2 regions of the Paenibacillus baimaensis genome follow, and region 1 is predicted to be linked to the other one. Evidence: riboswitches for the same ligand, from Rfam matches in the RefSeq annotation. Region 1 holds a riboswitch; the other holds the start of a gene.
What was found. A riboswitch is a leader RNA that binds a small molecule or an ion and turns the genes downstream of it on or off. The one in region 1 is predicted to bind cyclic di-GMP.
Positions count from the first base shown of each region.

Region 2: linked by a shared signal. The riboswitch ahead of OB236_RS20850 (Spo0E family sporulation regulatory protein-aspartic acid phosphatase) and the one ahead of OB236_RS34740 (FapA family protein) in region 1 are both predicted to bind cyclic di-GMP.

Region 1 covers NZ_JAOQIO010000116.1:68,408-76,743, reverse strand. The annotation lists gene OB236_RS34740 (FapA family protein) at 98-1,951, opposite strand; cyclic di-GMP riboswitch class I at 2,054-2,136, opposite strand; gene OB236_RS34735 (carbohydrate kinase family protein) at 2,389-3,378, opposite strand; gene OB236_RS34730 (DUF1904 family protein) at 3,632-4,003, shown strand; gene OB236_RS34725 (alpha/beta hydrolase) at 4,095-4,835, opposite strand; gene OB236_RS39890 (helix-turn-helix transcriptional regulator) at 5,053-8,336, opposite strand, start outside.
Region 2 covers NZ_JAOQIO010000084.1:383,181-391,516, forward strand. The annotation lists gene OB236_RS20840 (discoidin domain-containing protein) at 1-1,863, shown strand, start outside; gene OB236_RS20845 (sporulation protein YjcZ) at 1,989-2,108, opposite strand; cyclic di-GMP riboswitch class I at 2,363-2,449, shown strand; gene OB236_RS20850 (Spo0E family sporulation regulatory protein-aspartic acid phosphatase) at 2,485-2,673, shown strand; gene OB236_RS20855 (hypothetical protein) at 2,757-3,170, opposite strand; gene OB236_RS20860 (voltage-gated chloride channel family protein) at 3,364-4,680, shown strand; gene OB236_RS20865 (methyl-accepting chemotaxis protein) at 4,755-6,779, opposite strand; gene OB236_RS20870 (phosphate ABC transporter substrate-binding protein) at 7,029-7,949, shown strand.

The DNA of each region.
Region 1 (8,336 bases):
GAAAGCATTCAATTTCTTCTTAGATATGACTTTTCCCCCTCTTTAACCGTCATAGGTCAGATTAACTTTCGCACAGCGTTCACTGATTCTCTTACAGTTAAGAAGTTCGAAGCTGCCGCATGATCCAGACCTTGTCTATGGTCTGATTCTCGATCACATCTACTATATCAACACAGAAGCTATCGACACATACGCGCCCCGAATACATTTTGCGAAGCATGATCTTATCTTTCGCTTTCAATTGCGACAAGGAGCCTGTGACGCCCCCAATAATAGAAGCCGATATCATGCCGTCCGCCTCCAGTCGAGATCCTCTGCATACCGCATCATTGTGATAAAAAATAATGTTGTCTGTTGATCGGAGGTCGCTTTGCAGCACACCCTCCTTGCGGATCATAATGTCTCCTTGCGACTGCAGTGTAGAAAGATGACATTGACCGATATCAATTTTTATGTTGGTTTCCTTCATGTTATCAATTTTTTCGACGGTTTGTTTCAGATCGTAGAGCAGACTCAGCCATAACGCTTCGGACCCCTGCGAATAAACCTTGGATACATCGCTGAACATGCCCAGCTTATCCATCAAATACTGCCAGGCTTCATGATCCTGCTCCGGTACGCTATGGACATGGACAAGCAGCTTATGGATCAACTTCGGAATTTCCTTGAATTTATTATCTACCAGCAATTTGACAACTTGTCCAAAAGCAGCATTTTGACCTTTCTGCCTGACCTGATCGGTTAGCAGCTTGGCGGCTTCCATCAGTTGCACCAGTTGCACAGACAATGCCTGCGAGCCTTCCTGAATACGAACGACCTTTTCACCGCAGTAGCCTGCATACAGCTTACTTTTCACAACATTGCCTTTCACAATAATACTTCCCGTAGCGGTCAATACGGCACTGTACACACAGCCAACCACATAAATCGTACCGAGCGCTTCAATCGTCATATTTTCCGTGACATCACCATACACCATCACATCACCTGAGAAAACAATATTCCCCGTGCTTAGATTCACGTCACCCGAAACAATGTAAGCGGTTGAAATATCCAAGTACAAGGTATGGGTACCTGTTACCCGCGGCCTGCCCTCCTTCATCGCGATAAAAGTATCACCTTGCTGTTCCACGTGTTCCCTGGCTATAACGTTCACATCCTGCGGCTTGGGGGGAATCACCAATTGACGGTGCACATTGTAGCCTGTAATACCATCGACAGCCTTGATTTTTTTGGCAATAACCTGACCTTTGCGAACTGAAGGAATCTTCAGCGAGTTTCGGTAATCGATTCCACCGCCGACCTCCATGAAGCCCCTTTCTACCACTTCAGTGAAAAACAGCTCCATACGCGCATCCTCACCCGGAACGGGGTAGCTGCCCTGTGCAACGAGAACAGGCTTAAAGGTAGGCTCCTGCAGCTCCTGATATATATTCCCGATATCCAGATTGTATGAAATCGATAACTGGGAAAGCTCCTGAGTCACCTCAGCCAGTTCCAATTTGCGGATCAGCTCCCCTGCTTCCCGATCCAGCTCAAGCGTCACTTTAGAGGCCGGCTCTGTGTTTTTCAACCTAGGTTGAATGAGCTGTGTATGGCGTACAATCAGGAACACTTTCATCTGATCCTCGGATACAAGAATCTGGAACAAGGGCTCATCTTCAGCCTTCCATTCCATTCGTTCATTGCCCTTGACGGTATAAGGGCCTTCTACCAACTCACCGTCAATGATCAGGCTTATCGGATGTCTGGCTTCGATAACAGGCAGTGACCCCTTCGCCGTATCCACCTGAACATGAATGTGATCGTTGTGGACCCAAATCCAATTATGCTCGTCATTACCCCCTTCAGAAACCCTTATCGGCTTGGAGGAGGATTTATCCACTTTGGGAACCGCTGACGACGGTTGAGACAGTTTCATGATCTCAGTTTCTTTGATAGGAATGGTCATTCTCGTCTTCCTTTCCATTATCCGGATTCACAAAAAAAGACACCTTCCCCATGTAACGGGAAAGATGTCTCATATCACTAAGCTCATCCGTATTCTCCCATTTTCGGTGGCATGGCGACCATAGAAATATCTTTAGGTCCATTGCTTTGCGTCCTTGCCTTTCAGCAAGTTTGCCTTTATCGTATGTGAGTGATTGTTGCAAAAAATGTAAGAATATAGATTTTATTGATTAGAACTAAATGCCTGTAACATATGGCTAAGCCTAATTCGTAAGTACCATGAAATCGATAATTATATGACTAAATAGTAACATTCTTACATCACTTTTACAATTGATTTCTACAAGTATCGGGATTTTTTTGTCGATTTCACGCGATAAAATGGAAGTCCCTAAGAGCTCCTGTCGAATCCCTGGAAACCATTAGTGGAATTGTTCACTAATCCTCCATTCCTTCAAGCTCCTCCATCGTTGGCAGAGCAGCAAACACACCACGACGCGTTGTTGTCATGGCACCTGCTTTATTGGCAAAAGAAAAAATCGAGCGCACCTGCTCCTCGTCGTTCAAGATGGTTTCAATTTGCTCTGCAGTCGCTCCACGCTCCGCAAGCTTGAGCAGCATCGCACCGACAAAGCTGTCACCAGCGCCTGAGGGATCTACCGATTTGACACGAATACCAGGAATCGATGTCATTGCCTGGCGTGTAACCACACAGCAGCCGTATTCACCTAGTGTCACGACAATTACCTTTGCCCCCATATCCAGCAGCTGCTGGACGGCTTCCGCGGGTTCCAGACCGGTAAGGGCGGCTAAGTCCTTCTCATTGATCTTCACGATATCGGCCGTCCCGATATGGTTCCGCAGGTCCTGCCGCATCGTTTCTTCATCCGGCCATAAAATAGCACTCGAATTAGGACAGCAGCAGGTCAGACCGCCTGCTGCCTTGATTCGGCGTGCCGCTGCCAAGGCCGAGGTCTGTGAGCGCCCTTCACTCAGAGGCGCAGAACCATAATGATACACGGCAACGTCATCGAGCCAGGTTTCATCGAACTCCGCCCTCGTCAGGTTGTTACCGTTCACCCTCGTCTCTCCGTCAGAATCGAGCTTGTTTCCAGACTTATCGTCATGGTCCTCACTCCACTCCGTCCATGCCAGACTCGCCATATCCATCCCTACGAGCGCAGCCTCAACCCCGGCAGCCTCCAGCTCGCTGCGCAAATATAAACCGGACGCGTCGCTCCCGATCTTTCCTATATAACGGGAATCACCGCCGAGCTTTGCTATTGCCGCTGCCACATAAGCAGGCGTTCCTCCACTTGCGGTCTGACTACAGGACGCCACCCCATCTGATTGCTCCTGTTCCTCCAGCCTATATCCCGTCAATAACTCTCCGTAGCACACTATTTTTTTGGGTCTCAATGTAAACATACAGATGCGCACCCTCCAATATTACTTTTTTCCATAAATTAATTAGGTCTTAAGAACCTTTTGTTCATATAATCATAGCACAAATTGTTACCAAAGGTACAAGACATTCCTCTCTTCTTGATGTTCATAAATCCTCCACAAGATGAGTAGTGACCACATTGACAACCGGCTGAAACCATAGTACGATTTGGACTAACCAAAGTCACAGGTAGACCTTACCTGCATTTTCGTAAAAATAAGGGAGACCGACAGCATGCCTTATTTGCGCTTCAAAGGATTTTCCAACGAATATTTACACTCCGTCGCACCTCGTCTAATAGAAGAATTTGCCCAGCTTGTTCAAATTGACAAGAGTATGGTCAAGATCGAAACCCTGCTCACTGAAGCTATCTCGCAGGTGCCGCTCAGTCTGGAAATTCTGCTATTTCCCAGAAAGCAAGAGGTACATGACGCCGTAGCAGCCAAGTTTAATCAGATCCTGCGGGAGTCCGGCTATGAGCAGGTTCATATCTTTTTTATTTTGTTGAGTCCCTATGTTTATTATAAAAACGGTGAACCTATAGCGCATCGTCAAGCTGATGAAGATACGGAGCCTGCCTTCAAGCACAAATTAGAGCTTTCCTGAATGTCAAAACGATTGCCCCTTCCTATTCAGGAGCGGCGCAATCGTTTTTTATTCGTTTACGGATTCGCTGTTGGCAGACCTGTACCTCCAACTATTTCGCCTGCGCTTGCAGCCACAGTACAAGCTGTTGACTGGTAAAGCTCCACTGATCTGTGGCCGTTATCCCAGCAATCCCATCGCCATTCTGGGATCCATAGCTGCCAAACTGGGCATGATTGCCACCTGGGATTTCCACATACTGTGTCTGCACCGGTAAATAGGCTTTCGCCTGCTCCAGGGCTGTTCGATTCAGCACGCCGTCCTCTGAACCAAATAGCGACAATACGGGTAGCCCCGCTTCACGTAAGCTTCCTGCTTCATCAGGATACGAAGCGAGGAAAAACACCCCCTTCAGCTGTTGGTTATGCTTCACCGCATAACGTGCTGCCATCACACCGCCAAGCGAATGACCTCCTATTACAAAGGTTCGATCTGGTACCGCATCTATAATCCCGTCCGCCTTATTCGCTCCAAGCACAGCCAAATTCAGTGGCATTTTCACTATCCATGTACGTAATCCTTCCTGTGCAAGCAGCAGTGCCAGAGGTGCATAGCTTTCCGGACGAACACGTGCACCCGGGTATAGGAGCACATCCGTCTGCTTAACCATAGATGGCTCGAACTGGATCCAGCCTTTATGCTCCGTAACCGTTACCCCACTGCCACCCTTCATCGCTTCAAGTCCTGCTAACGCTGGTGGATATGGCTTCAAGTAGATGCCAACGGCTAGTACAAGCACCGCGAGCAACACCATCATGGTGGTCCATATCGCTTTTCGGGCTCCTGGCTTCATCGGCTAGCCTCAATTCATTATGTATGTTTACGTTCTATCCTTTACTTTACCCAATTCATTCGGACTTTTAGCAGACAACGCAAATAACCGGATACCTGAAGGTTCCGGGTTACGCTGCTCACACTATGCTCCTATACACGCTTGCAATTTAGCTACTGCACATACTGACCCATTTTGCCACTCCACCTGACTTACCGAACCGCTGTTGTCGCACCAGCTAGTCCAGAATACGCAGCTCTCTTGCCTTTGCGATCGCCTGAGCTCTTCGTTTGATGCCCAGCTTGCTGTAAATGTTAAACACGTGATTTTTAACTGTTCCTTCTGTCAAGCCAAAATGAACTGCGATTTCCTTGTTCGATAACCCGGAAGACAATACACGTAAAATCTCGGCTTCACGGTTTGTCAGCGAATCGATCAAGGGCTGCATGGCCGAGTGAATCGTCTCATTATAGTTATCCTCCACATCTTCCACGGCAGCAACCTCCATGCGAGGCATACCCAGCGATTCCAGATATACCATTCGAGAAAATAGCATATCGAGTACATCTAACCTATCCTCTCTGAATATACCTGATACCAGATTGTTTTCCAGATAAAGGATGTAAGGGTGCCGTTTTCCCGGATGCGGAAGTGTCATGCACAGTATGGATTGCGGCTGACTGTCACGAATGTAGGGATCGGTCATGTATGGGCTTAATGAAGCATTAGCCAGAATGACTCGCTCTGCCGTACGCACCACATAACGGATAATCGAAGCAGCAAAGTCAGCCTTCTCGGATTCATCGACTGTTTGGCTTCCCACAGCTGCCTCTATGGTAAACAGTGCCTCCTCCGCACTGCTCATACTCAGCACATACCCTTTACCCGCACCTGCATAACGGATCGCCGACTCCAGAAAACGTTCCATAAGACTGCCCTCTCCAATGCCACCCGGCCAGCCAGCTGCCTGCTTCATCACGGATTTGTCGATGTCTCTGAACAGTAAATATTCCCGTTCATCCTCGTCCAAATCGTCGACACTGTGTATATCCGACATATATTCACCACGAGCAATCCACGATTCCAGCAGCTCAGAAGAACCAGCCTTCTCGAGAGTTACCGAAACGTCGGCATAGGCAGACAGTCCTGAATAATGCTCACGAAGCTGCTTGGCCTTGGCAGTCGCGCCCCAACGTGCATAAGCAGAGTAAGCCTCGGCAAGAATCGCATCGGCAGCAGTCAATATCCCGGACACCCGGTACCAGCTGGACATCCGTTCGCAAACCAAAGCTTCTATCATCACGTTTCTTTCCTCGCGCGCAGCTGTCAGAGCTTGCTCATAGCCACTCGTCACAGCCAGCTTATTACTGCCCTTGATCCGCATGGTTTCCGCCAGAATCAGCAGGTAAGCTGCTGAACGCTGAACATCACCCTCAGTCCATTTTTTCATTGAGCGGAGCTGCTTGCCCATTTCTGTACGAATACTGCGCTGCTCATCCAAGGTCGCCTCTTCATATAGCGAAGCTAACGACAGCGACTGGTAAAAATGCTGCTTGCGAACCTGAAACAAAGTTAATTGATGGGAGTTGAATTTCGTAAGCTCTACCCAGCTCAGCGCTTCGCGATAAGCTCCATTTAAGTAGGCAATCTGTATTTTTGAGGTACAAGCATAGAAGGCCTGATTTTTCTGTGTCACATTGGTAAGATCTCCGTTCATCAGCTCATCCAGCTCCATGTGGACACCAGGCTTACCTTCCATTTCATCTATATAACTGCGTGTAATTCGCAGCAGGTTCCGTGTAACCTCGTCCAGTAGCGGCCAAGAGCTTGCTTCGTAAACCGAGACGCATGCTGACAGATCGCGCAGGTCCCCGGTATGATTGAGAATACGCAGAGATACTGAAAATCCGGCAAAAGTCAGGTCCCCTGATTCCAGACCATAACGAGCTGATTTTTCAAAATGCTCTGCGGCTTTAATGGGGTCGCGGTATTGCTCAATGAGACCTGTTGCAAAATGCAGCCGGCATTTAAAGCTCGTGTTCTCAAATTGAGCCGATAACTGAAAAGCGACATCCAGCAGTTGATAAGCAAAGCTGTAGCGATTAAGCGCTATGCCCTGGATCATTGCAAAAGCAACGAGCATAAACGTAAAAGCTTCGTTATTCCCATGCTGCAATCCATATCGAACGAATTTGGCATACAACAAAGCAGCAACCTCAGGGTTTGAAATAAAAGCGGAGGCTGCGATGGCCATGACCAGATCGGACAAAGCGCGATGCATAGGATCGGTATTGATAGGCAGCTCCTGCAGCTCTGCGCCTTTACGCTTCAAGGCCCAGAACGTTCTAATCATTTCACGTCCGATAACGGCTTTGGACGGCTTCGCGGAAATGCTCCAGCCCAGTTCTTCCAATCCTTGTAGTCCGACGGCTACAGCTTTATCTTCCTTTTTCAGATAGGCATACATGGCGACTCGGATCAAATAAATACCGGAGCGCTGCAGCGGGTCCACGGTACGATCCATCAAACGCTGGAGCAGTTCCTCCGCACGGTCAGAACGCCCACCAACGTATTCACATTCAGATAGCTCCAGCAGCAGCCTGTAAAACAATGGATCTGTTCCTGATTCATCCTCACCGAGCAGCAGCAGGCCGGTTTCCAAAAAATGCTGTGCCACCACATAAGCCGTCGTCGCCTTTGACTTCAAACCTGCCTGTAGATTATATTCAGCCAGCTTTCTTCGTTCTTCCTGGTCCTTAACCTCACTAATTCCTAAATTCAAGTGATGAATAATATCAAAAAGTGCTTGATCCTCATAACCGGGCTCGGTCTGAAGCTGCAGCATATATCCGATGTTCCTATGCAGACTAGCCCTGTCCTCTTCCGGAACTACGGCATATGCCGCTTGTTGAATCCGGTCGTGCATGAAACTGTACAATCGGTCTTCAGCCTGATCCAGCAGCGTGTCCGATTCCATAAACAACAAGCCTTCATCCAATAACGGCTGTATAATCTGATGCAGCTCCTGAAGCGGCTTGCCACTGACCAAAGCAGCTGATGATAAACGAAACCTCTGTCCCATCGCCCCTGCTATACCAAGCAAATCAATCGTATCTGGTGGTAAGGTACGGATACGAGCGCCAATAAGCTGAAGCACATCCAGATCATCAGGCAGCTCCTTAATGGCCTCTTCATTCCATGTCCAAAAGGCCTGCTCGGCATCAAAAACCAGCTTTTTCTCACGATACAGACTGTCCAACAGACGATGCAGGTATAAGGGGTTTCCGCCTGTTTTTTGATACAAAAGTTTAGCCAGTCGACGCGAACGTTCCAGTTCCCCACCCAGCACAGAGGCTACCCATAGATTGACCTGTGTGAAGGGCAGAGGCCCCATCGTGATAAACTTCAACCGTTTGGTATCTTCCATAGACTGTAACAAGAACTGCTTCAGCCATACAGCGACATGTTCTTCTCCATCCTCATTACCGATTGAATTGGATTCCACCCGATGCGTACCAATGA
Region 2 (8,336 bases), on a different contig from region 1:
TTTTTCTCTGGCAGTGGAGTTAATTCGTGGATAAAGGTGGATTTTAATGATTCTAGAGCAATTGCAAAATTAAAATATCAAGCCGATGCTGTAATGGGTTATGGTGCAGGTATGAAAAACTTTAAAGTTCAAGGTTCCTCGAATAATATAGATTGGGTAGATCAGTTTACTGGAGTAGCACTTCAAAATGGAAGCAAACAAGATTTTTTTTGGACTCCAACAAATAGCTTTAGATATTGGAGAGTATTCTGGATTGATACACATACGATACCGGGCTATGTGGCGATTGCAGAAATGGAAATGTCGGATCGACTAACTTACCCAACTAATCTAGTGGCGGTTACAGGTGATGCTTTAACTAATTTGTCTTGGAAAGTTTTAGCTACAGCTGTAGGTTACAATGTGTACCGATCAGAAACAATAAATGGAAACTATACAAAAATAGCCTCTAACGTAGCAGTAGCCTCCTATACTGATAATACAGTTCTAAATGGAGTTGAATATTATTACAAAGTTACTGCAATAAATCCGGATGGAGAAAGTCGACAATCAGATAGTGCTTTCTCATTTCCGCAAGCTAGTGCCATTCTCTATACAAACAATATCATTCCGATTATGACTTCCAATACATCTGCAGGTGGAATTGTGACGGCGAGTGATGAATACACAGGACGGGACGGTACTTTACCTGCCTGGAAAGCTTTTGATGGAATAAAGAAATATTCTTCTTCAACTAGTAATTATAATGCTTGGGGAACAAATGCAACGCAAGGGTGGTTGGCCTATGAATTTCCTTTGCGTAAGATCGTAGTTAGGTATGTACTCGATTTTGGCGGTTATTCAAATGTTCCCTATGCTAACGATGCACCTAAAAAGTGGACGTTTGAAGGAACTAACGATAATGTGAATTGGACAATACTCGATTCAAGGGATAATATAACCCACTGGGTAGACGGTGATTCGAAGGCTTTTACATTTGATAATAATACTGCTTTTAAAAAATATAGAATTAATATAAGTGCCAATAATGGATCAACTACCTACAATGTGAATCTTGATATTCACGAATTGGAAATGATGGAGAGGGCGGTTCCCTCCATACCGGCAATAACAAATTTGGTAGCTGCAGCAGGAGATGCCCAGGTTATTCTGACTTGGTCTTCCGTAACTGGAGCTACCGGCTACAACATCAAACGTTCCACAACTACAAGTGGCCCATATACCACGGTTGCCAGCAACGTTTACGGTTCGCCTTATACAGACACCACAGTCATAAACGGAACTAAGTATTATTATGTAATTACAGCTTTAAGTGCAGGTGGAGAAAGCGCCAACTCCAACGAAGCCTCAGCTACACCTATGGGTACAAGTAGAGTCATCCTTACTACAACCATGACGAATGGAGATACGTTTGAATACAATATTTCCAAAACGGAATTAACTGCTTTCCTCAATTGGTACGATACCAAAGCAGCAGGTACAGGTCCGGCCAAATATACTTTCGTTAATCAGCACCTAAAAGGTTCTTTTTCAGTTCGTAAAAACAATCTGATTTTCGACAAGATTTTAAAATTTAATTACGATGAATACAGCATCAGCGGCAGTGGAATACCTGCTGAAGTAGCTGAAATTACCATAGGAACTGCTTTAAGTATTACTTTAACAGACGGCAAGGTAGAAGAGTTTATCCTATCTGCAGCTGACTATAATGCTTTCGTTGCTTGGTATGATGCTAAATCCGCTGGTATAGGTCCATCGCGCTACACATTTGAAAATCCATTGAAAAAAGGTCCGTTCTCAGCGAGACATGAAGTCGTGATATTTGATAAGATTTCTTCCTATGATTCCGAAGATTTTAACTAATGGTTTTGTCTTACACATGATAATTTGAAATTTAATTGAGTGCAGTCCCAGTTCAGTGTCCAGACACCGAAATGGTAGTCAGTAACCACCTCCCGAGTTGATTGGGAGGTGGTTAGATCACTACTTTAAAATGTTCTTAAAATAATAACAAGCAGAATATAGAGAACAAGAATCACGGCTGTAGTAGTTCCAAGACCATAACCTGCACAACTTGCACAGCTTCCGCCAACTCCGAGTGCACCCATGTTTATCCCTCCTCGCGCCTTGTATAGTGCATCTTATGAATGTTAGCGGATACGTGATTGGACAGATGCAAAAATGGGTAATTGTCATTGAAAAGAGCAAGTTCCCCCCCAATATTAAATATCTCCATATAAAGGGGGCAGAATAATAATAAATGACAAAAAATTCAATAAAAACGAAAATAATGTCGAAGATTTAGTGCTTTAATTCTATAAAAAATAGCGATATTTGTAGTATAATAGAATCGCATACGCAATATCGAAAAAGGCAAAGCCATTGAAAAATGGGGACGCAAAACTATTAGGGGCTAAAGTCAATGCGACTATGCCAGCCAGTTACCGAAATACTCTCTTTTTTAAAATCAAAGGAGGAATGTGTATGGAGCTTACTAAAAGTAGACAGCTTCAAAAAGTAAGATTGGTTTTGCTTGTTGCAGAGATTGAAGCCTTAAAAAATTGCATGGTCAATGTGTACGATCAAACGGAAAGTTTACATGACCCTCTCTTGGTCCAACTTAGTGTAATGCTTGATCGAAAATTGAATAAATTTATTAAATATCAAAATTAAATACTTATAAATGTTAGAGCTGTAGACATACAGCTCTTTTTTTGATGCCATTTAACGAGCATATGCTAAGGGCCTATGTGCCTTTATGGAGTTAGTTTTCTGATGATGGTTTGCAAAACAGGTATGATTTTATGGATAGCTTCTTTTTGTAATGCATAGCCGGAGTCATAACGATTTGAGTTCAGTACACCGGTGTTGGTATCAAAGCTATGGATCATTTCTTGAGTTCCGTTAGTTATATCTTGATAGGCCGACATAAGTTGTACGTGCTCGACTAAAAATAGATCAGGCACATTTAATGCTAAAATCTCATGTTGACAATGCACAAATGAAATTAACTCTTCCTTTAAATTCAGGATGCGTTTATCGGGATCCCATTTCTTATCAGGATGCTCATACAGCTCTTTGACAAACTTGCTTGCAGGCTGTATCGAAGCGTTAATCTTTACAATGATTTGAGCATAGTCGATGGGGTTTAGATCAGAAGTGTCATCCATTTTTCTTCCTCCTTTGAATAGTAATATTTTAACATCTACTCATATGGAATAAAAAGGTGATTGAGCACATCCTGCTAAAGTTTGATGGGGATTCGTCATATCAATTATGCCCTAAGTCGGATTAATTTCTTGCGCCTGTATGTCATGAGAGGTATTATTACGTGAAAGAGTGTTCGGGGAGTGGAAGAGGAATATGAACAACTGGCTGAAAAAATGGGGAGATCGGACTTTCTCTGGTAGTCGGAGGTTTCAGCACTTGGCTTTCATCAAGTATGTACTGTGGTGGTTGGTGCTGGCGAGTTTAGTAGGCGTCATGACCGGCTCGGCCTCGGCGCTATTTCTGTTAAGTCTGGATTCGGCTACAAGTTTACGATACGAACATCCGTGGCTGTTATATTTACTGCCCCTTGGTGGTGCTTTGGTCAGCTGGATGTATCATGCCTATGGCAGCAGCAGTATAAAAGGCAATAATCTGATTTTGGAGCAAATTCATGATGGACGTGAAACCATACCATTGCGTATGGCTCCTTTTGTGCTGATCGGCACGGTGTTGACGCATTTATTCGGCGGCTCGGCAGGGCGTGAGGGGACGGCGGTTCAAATGGGTGGCAGCTTGTCCGAGTATCTGGGCAAGCTGCTGCGTATTCATCCGGACGATCGTAAAATTCTGCTAATGTGCGGTATCAGCGCAGGCTTCGGATCGGTGTTCGGAACCCCGCTTGCAGGGGCTGTCTTTGGTATGGAGGTGTTAATCATCGGTCTGATCAGCTATGAGGCCTTACTTCCGTGCCTGATTGCAAGTTTGGTTGGACATGCGGTGACGTTAGGATGGGGAGTGATGCACGCTCATTATTCGATGGGGCAAGTGCCGCCGCTCAGTGCGGTCGTTCTGCTGAAGGTTGCGGCCGCGGCGATCCTATTTGGCTTGACAAGCCGGCTGTTCAGTGAGCTAACCCATAAGCTGAAGGCTATATTTACAAGACTATTCAGAAATGCCGCATGGAAATCCTTTGTCGGTGGTTGTATGATCATTGTGCTGACATTGGCGATCGGGTCAAGGGATTATCTCGGATTGGGATTACCGCTGCTCAATGACTCCTTTCAAGAAACAACGGCATCTTTCGCTTTTTTATGGAAGCTGATTTTCACTTCGATTACGCTAGGGTCTGGTTTCCAGGGTGGAGAGGTGACGCCGTTGTTTGTGATAGGTGCAACTTTGGGGAATACGCTGGGTACTCTATTGCAGCTGCATGGTCCATTTTTGGCGGGGATTGGCTTAATTGCCGTGTTTAGCGGAGCAACGAATACTCCGATCGCTTGCTTTTTGTTGGGTATTGAGCTGTTTGGCTCCGAGGCGGCAGTCTACATGTTTGTTGCTGTTGTGATCAGTTATTTAAGCTCTGGACATACGGGCATCTACACGGCTCAGAGGCTGAAAGTTGCGAAGGGGCGCAGACTTCAAGATATAGATGAACATGCAACACTTGGTACTTTAAAGTCCAAGCAATAAAGAGTGACGTTGTGCTGTGCTAATTTCCAAAAAGCCCCGCTCGGAATTGGGTATCCGGTGCGGGGCTTTCTCTGTTAACCGACAGGTATGAGTTTTTTTTCTTTGTCCTCTTCTTTAGTTTCATTTTCGATAGAATCTACATTCATAGTATCTACAGTTTTCGAAGCCCCTTGCTCAGCAGCAGGTTTCACTATTTTCTCTGTTGAATCCTGGCTGCTTTCATCAATGGCTGCTGTCTGTGGAAGCTGCTCTGGATGAATGGCTTCAAACTCACTCGAATCATAAAGGTTCGCGACAACCTCCTCCTCACTTAAGGCGTCATTAGCTCGACCTGCTCCAAGTTCTTCGATTTCTCCGAGATCTCCAATCTGAAATCGGTTCACTTCTTTAAATAATTTTTGCGATAGCAGCATCATGTCATCGGCTTGTGATGCAATTTGCTGAATGGCTGCATTTTGCTGAATAGATGAGGAGGTAACCTCTTCGACACCTGCTGCTGTTTCCTGAGCGATGGCTGCAACGATTTGTACAGAATCAATCAGGCTTTCATTTTTTTTCTGGGCAAGGCCAATTTGGGTCTGGATCTGATTAATATCCTGTGAGAGTGCATCCATGGAGCTGCGGATTTCCTGAAAAGCTTCGACACTTTCATTCATTTTACCATTTTGCTGAAGGAAGGATTTACGTGCTTCTTCTATATATAGTTCCAAATCTTTCGTTTGTGCCAGCAGCGAATGTATGATCGAGGCAATCGATTTGGACGAATCATTTGTCTGCAGTGACAGCTGCCTTACTTCCTCGGCAATAACCGAGAAACCTCGTCCGTGAACTCCAGCCCTCGCCGCTTCTATCGCAGCATTCAGAGAAAGCACATTGGTTTGTTGAGAGATATCGGTAATTGTATTAACAATTTTGTTGATTTGTACCGAGCTGGCAGATAGCGATGTCATGGTTTGATGTACTTTATCAAGTATGCTTTCAGATATTTGGGAAGCAGAACGGAGAGCCTCCATTGAGCTGGAGCCAGTGTGTGTATTGAAGGCAGCTTCGTTGCTTCTTTCATGAACAGCTTTGGACAATCCGGAGATCAGCTCGATTTCCTGGCCTAGCTCGGCAATGATATGAGTGCTTTGTTCGGAATGAGAGGCTTGCTGCTCGGCGCCTGTCGATATTTCCTGAATGGCTCGAACGATATCCGCATTTACATTAGCTGTCGAGCCAGAGAAACCTTGAGACATCTTGGAATGCTCGGATAACGAGAGCGCAATGACTTGGGTATGGGCTAGCATACTGCGGACCTGATCGGTCATGTGATCAAAGCTATTGCTCAAAGCTCCCAGCTCATCCTTCGAGGTGCTGTTGATTTTATTACGCAAATCACCATTAGCCATAGCATGTACCGCATTCTGCAGCTTTTTGATCGGCTTAACAAATGAACTGATCAGTAAGAATGCAATGGCAATACTGGAGATAATGACAATTATGGAGCAGATGAGCATCATTGTTACTGTATTGTTAAGCAAATGCTGGGTATTGGCGACTGCGTTCTCGGCGTCCTGTGAATAAGCAACGTAGAATTGATCCACATTGACGAAGATGTCGCCCATGAGCGTTTGAGATTCATTGTATAGATATTCCATATTTTTGTTAAGATCGTCCGCTGTCAGCTTATTTTCCTGAACCAGCTTGGCCGCGACGTCAAATGTATTTGTATAATCGACTGTCAGCGAGATCAGCTTGCTGCGCCATTTGGCTTGTTCAGGTGTAGTAGCAGTGTCACCCACACGTTTGATCATTTTGTCGAAAATGGCTCTTTTTTCATTATACTTCGGTATGTAATCGGCTTTCTTAGAAATTTCGAGTCCGGATGCGATAATATTCAGCTCCTGAACCATCTCTTTAAGCTCTAGTGCCATCAGCTTGAGCTCTACCTTATCATTCTGCTGGCTAAGTTGAATTTTGATGTCGTTAACCTGCTGCAAATTATAAAGCGCCATTCCCAGGAACAATACCAGCATCCCGGCAAAACCAAGCATGAGCTTTAATTTTAGGGACAACGCAGGAAGTGAAATTGTCTTCTTACTTATTAGAATGCTCATTTAATCCCTCCATTATTAAAATCAATAGTCCAAACGTTACAATTGGGTAGTCGTGATTTGTTTCCTATTATGCGAGTTGATTATTAAATACAAGTCCATAGTTTGTAAAAAAATCATTAAATTTAGCTAAAACTCGACATTAAAAACTTTTACATTCCGTTAACGTTTCGAGGGTTTAGACTTTACACTCGCTTGTTAAGATGTTCAAGTAAACAAAATACTAGAGGATAAAAGGGAGGACATGCAAAGATGTTGAAGCATTTCTCAAGAAAAGGCAGTCTTGCAATGATGACGGTATTATTAATGGGGGTACTCGCAGCGTGTGGTACTCAAACGGCAGCTCCAACTACGGATACAAAAGCACCAGCTACTAATGCAGCAGCACCAGCGGCTCCTGCTAAAGCAGAAACACCTAAAGAATTAACAGGTACAGTAACAGCCTCAGGATCAAGCGCACTGCTTCCATTAGTTAAACAAGCTGCTACTGAGTTTATGGAGAAAAATCCTAAAGTAACCGTTAACGTAACTGCCGGTGGATCTGGCACAGGCTTGAAAAACGTTGCAGACGGCACTTCCGATATCGGTAACTCCGACGTTGCTGCTGGCGACGAGTACAAAGACAAAAACCTGGTTGACCACGTAGCGGCAATTGCTCCTTTCGCATTGATCGTTAACAAAAATGTTCCTGTAGACAATCTTAGCAAACAACAAGCTGCTGACATTTTCATGGGTAAAATCACGAACTGGAAAGACATCGACGGCAAAACAGATGCTAAAATCGTTGTTGTTCACCGTCCAGACAGCTCTGGTTCCAGAACACTTGTTAAGCAAATCGTGCTTGACAACAAAGACTTCACTAAAGATGGCGTTACTCAAGAGTCAAGCGGTGCAGTTGCAACAACTGTAGGTTCTACTCAAAACTCTATCGGTTATGTGGACACGCCTTACCTGAACGACACCATCAAAGCTTTGAAATTTAATGATGTAGCTTTCAGCAAAGATACAATTAAAGACGGTAAATACCCGCTTTACGGTGTTGAACATATGTATACTAAAGGTGAAGCCAAAGATGCTGTTAAAGCATTCCTGGATTACATTACAGGTCCTGAATTCCAAGGCAAAAGAGTGGAAGAATTGAAATTCTTACAAGCCAACCTTTTGAAAAAATAAGTACTTCTCAATCAAGTAGGATGCGGAGTGATCTCCGTATCCTTTTTGTGTTGTGCGCTTACTCTTGCTTTGCCCTTGCCATCAGGGAAGCGAGCAACGCAATGCTTCCTCCGTTCTCTACTACAACCCGGAAGTGCGGTGAATAAGGAGCGGAGGAGACGAAAGTGTTCTGGAGAAGCGGAGCGTTCGCCTTTGTTCAAGGATTTCCACCTCTAAATCACTTACATAATGAAGAAATCCTTGAACAACAGCGATCGTAGGAATACTTCGTCCCTGCAGCGCCACTTATTCACCGAACTTCCTACATTTTTTACATTCCCTTAACAATTGAATTGTATGGCATTAACAATTGTCCTCTATGATGATTAAAGAACATTCAGGCCGAGC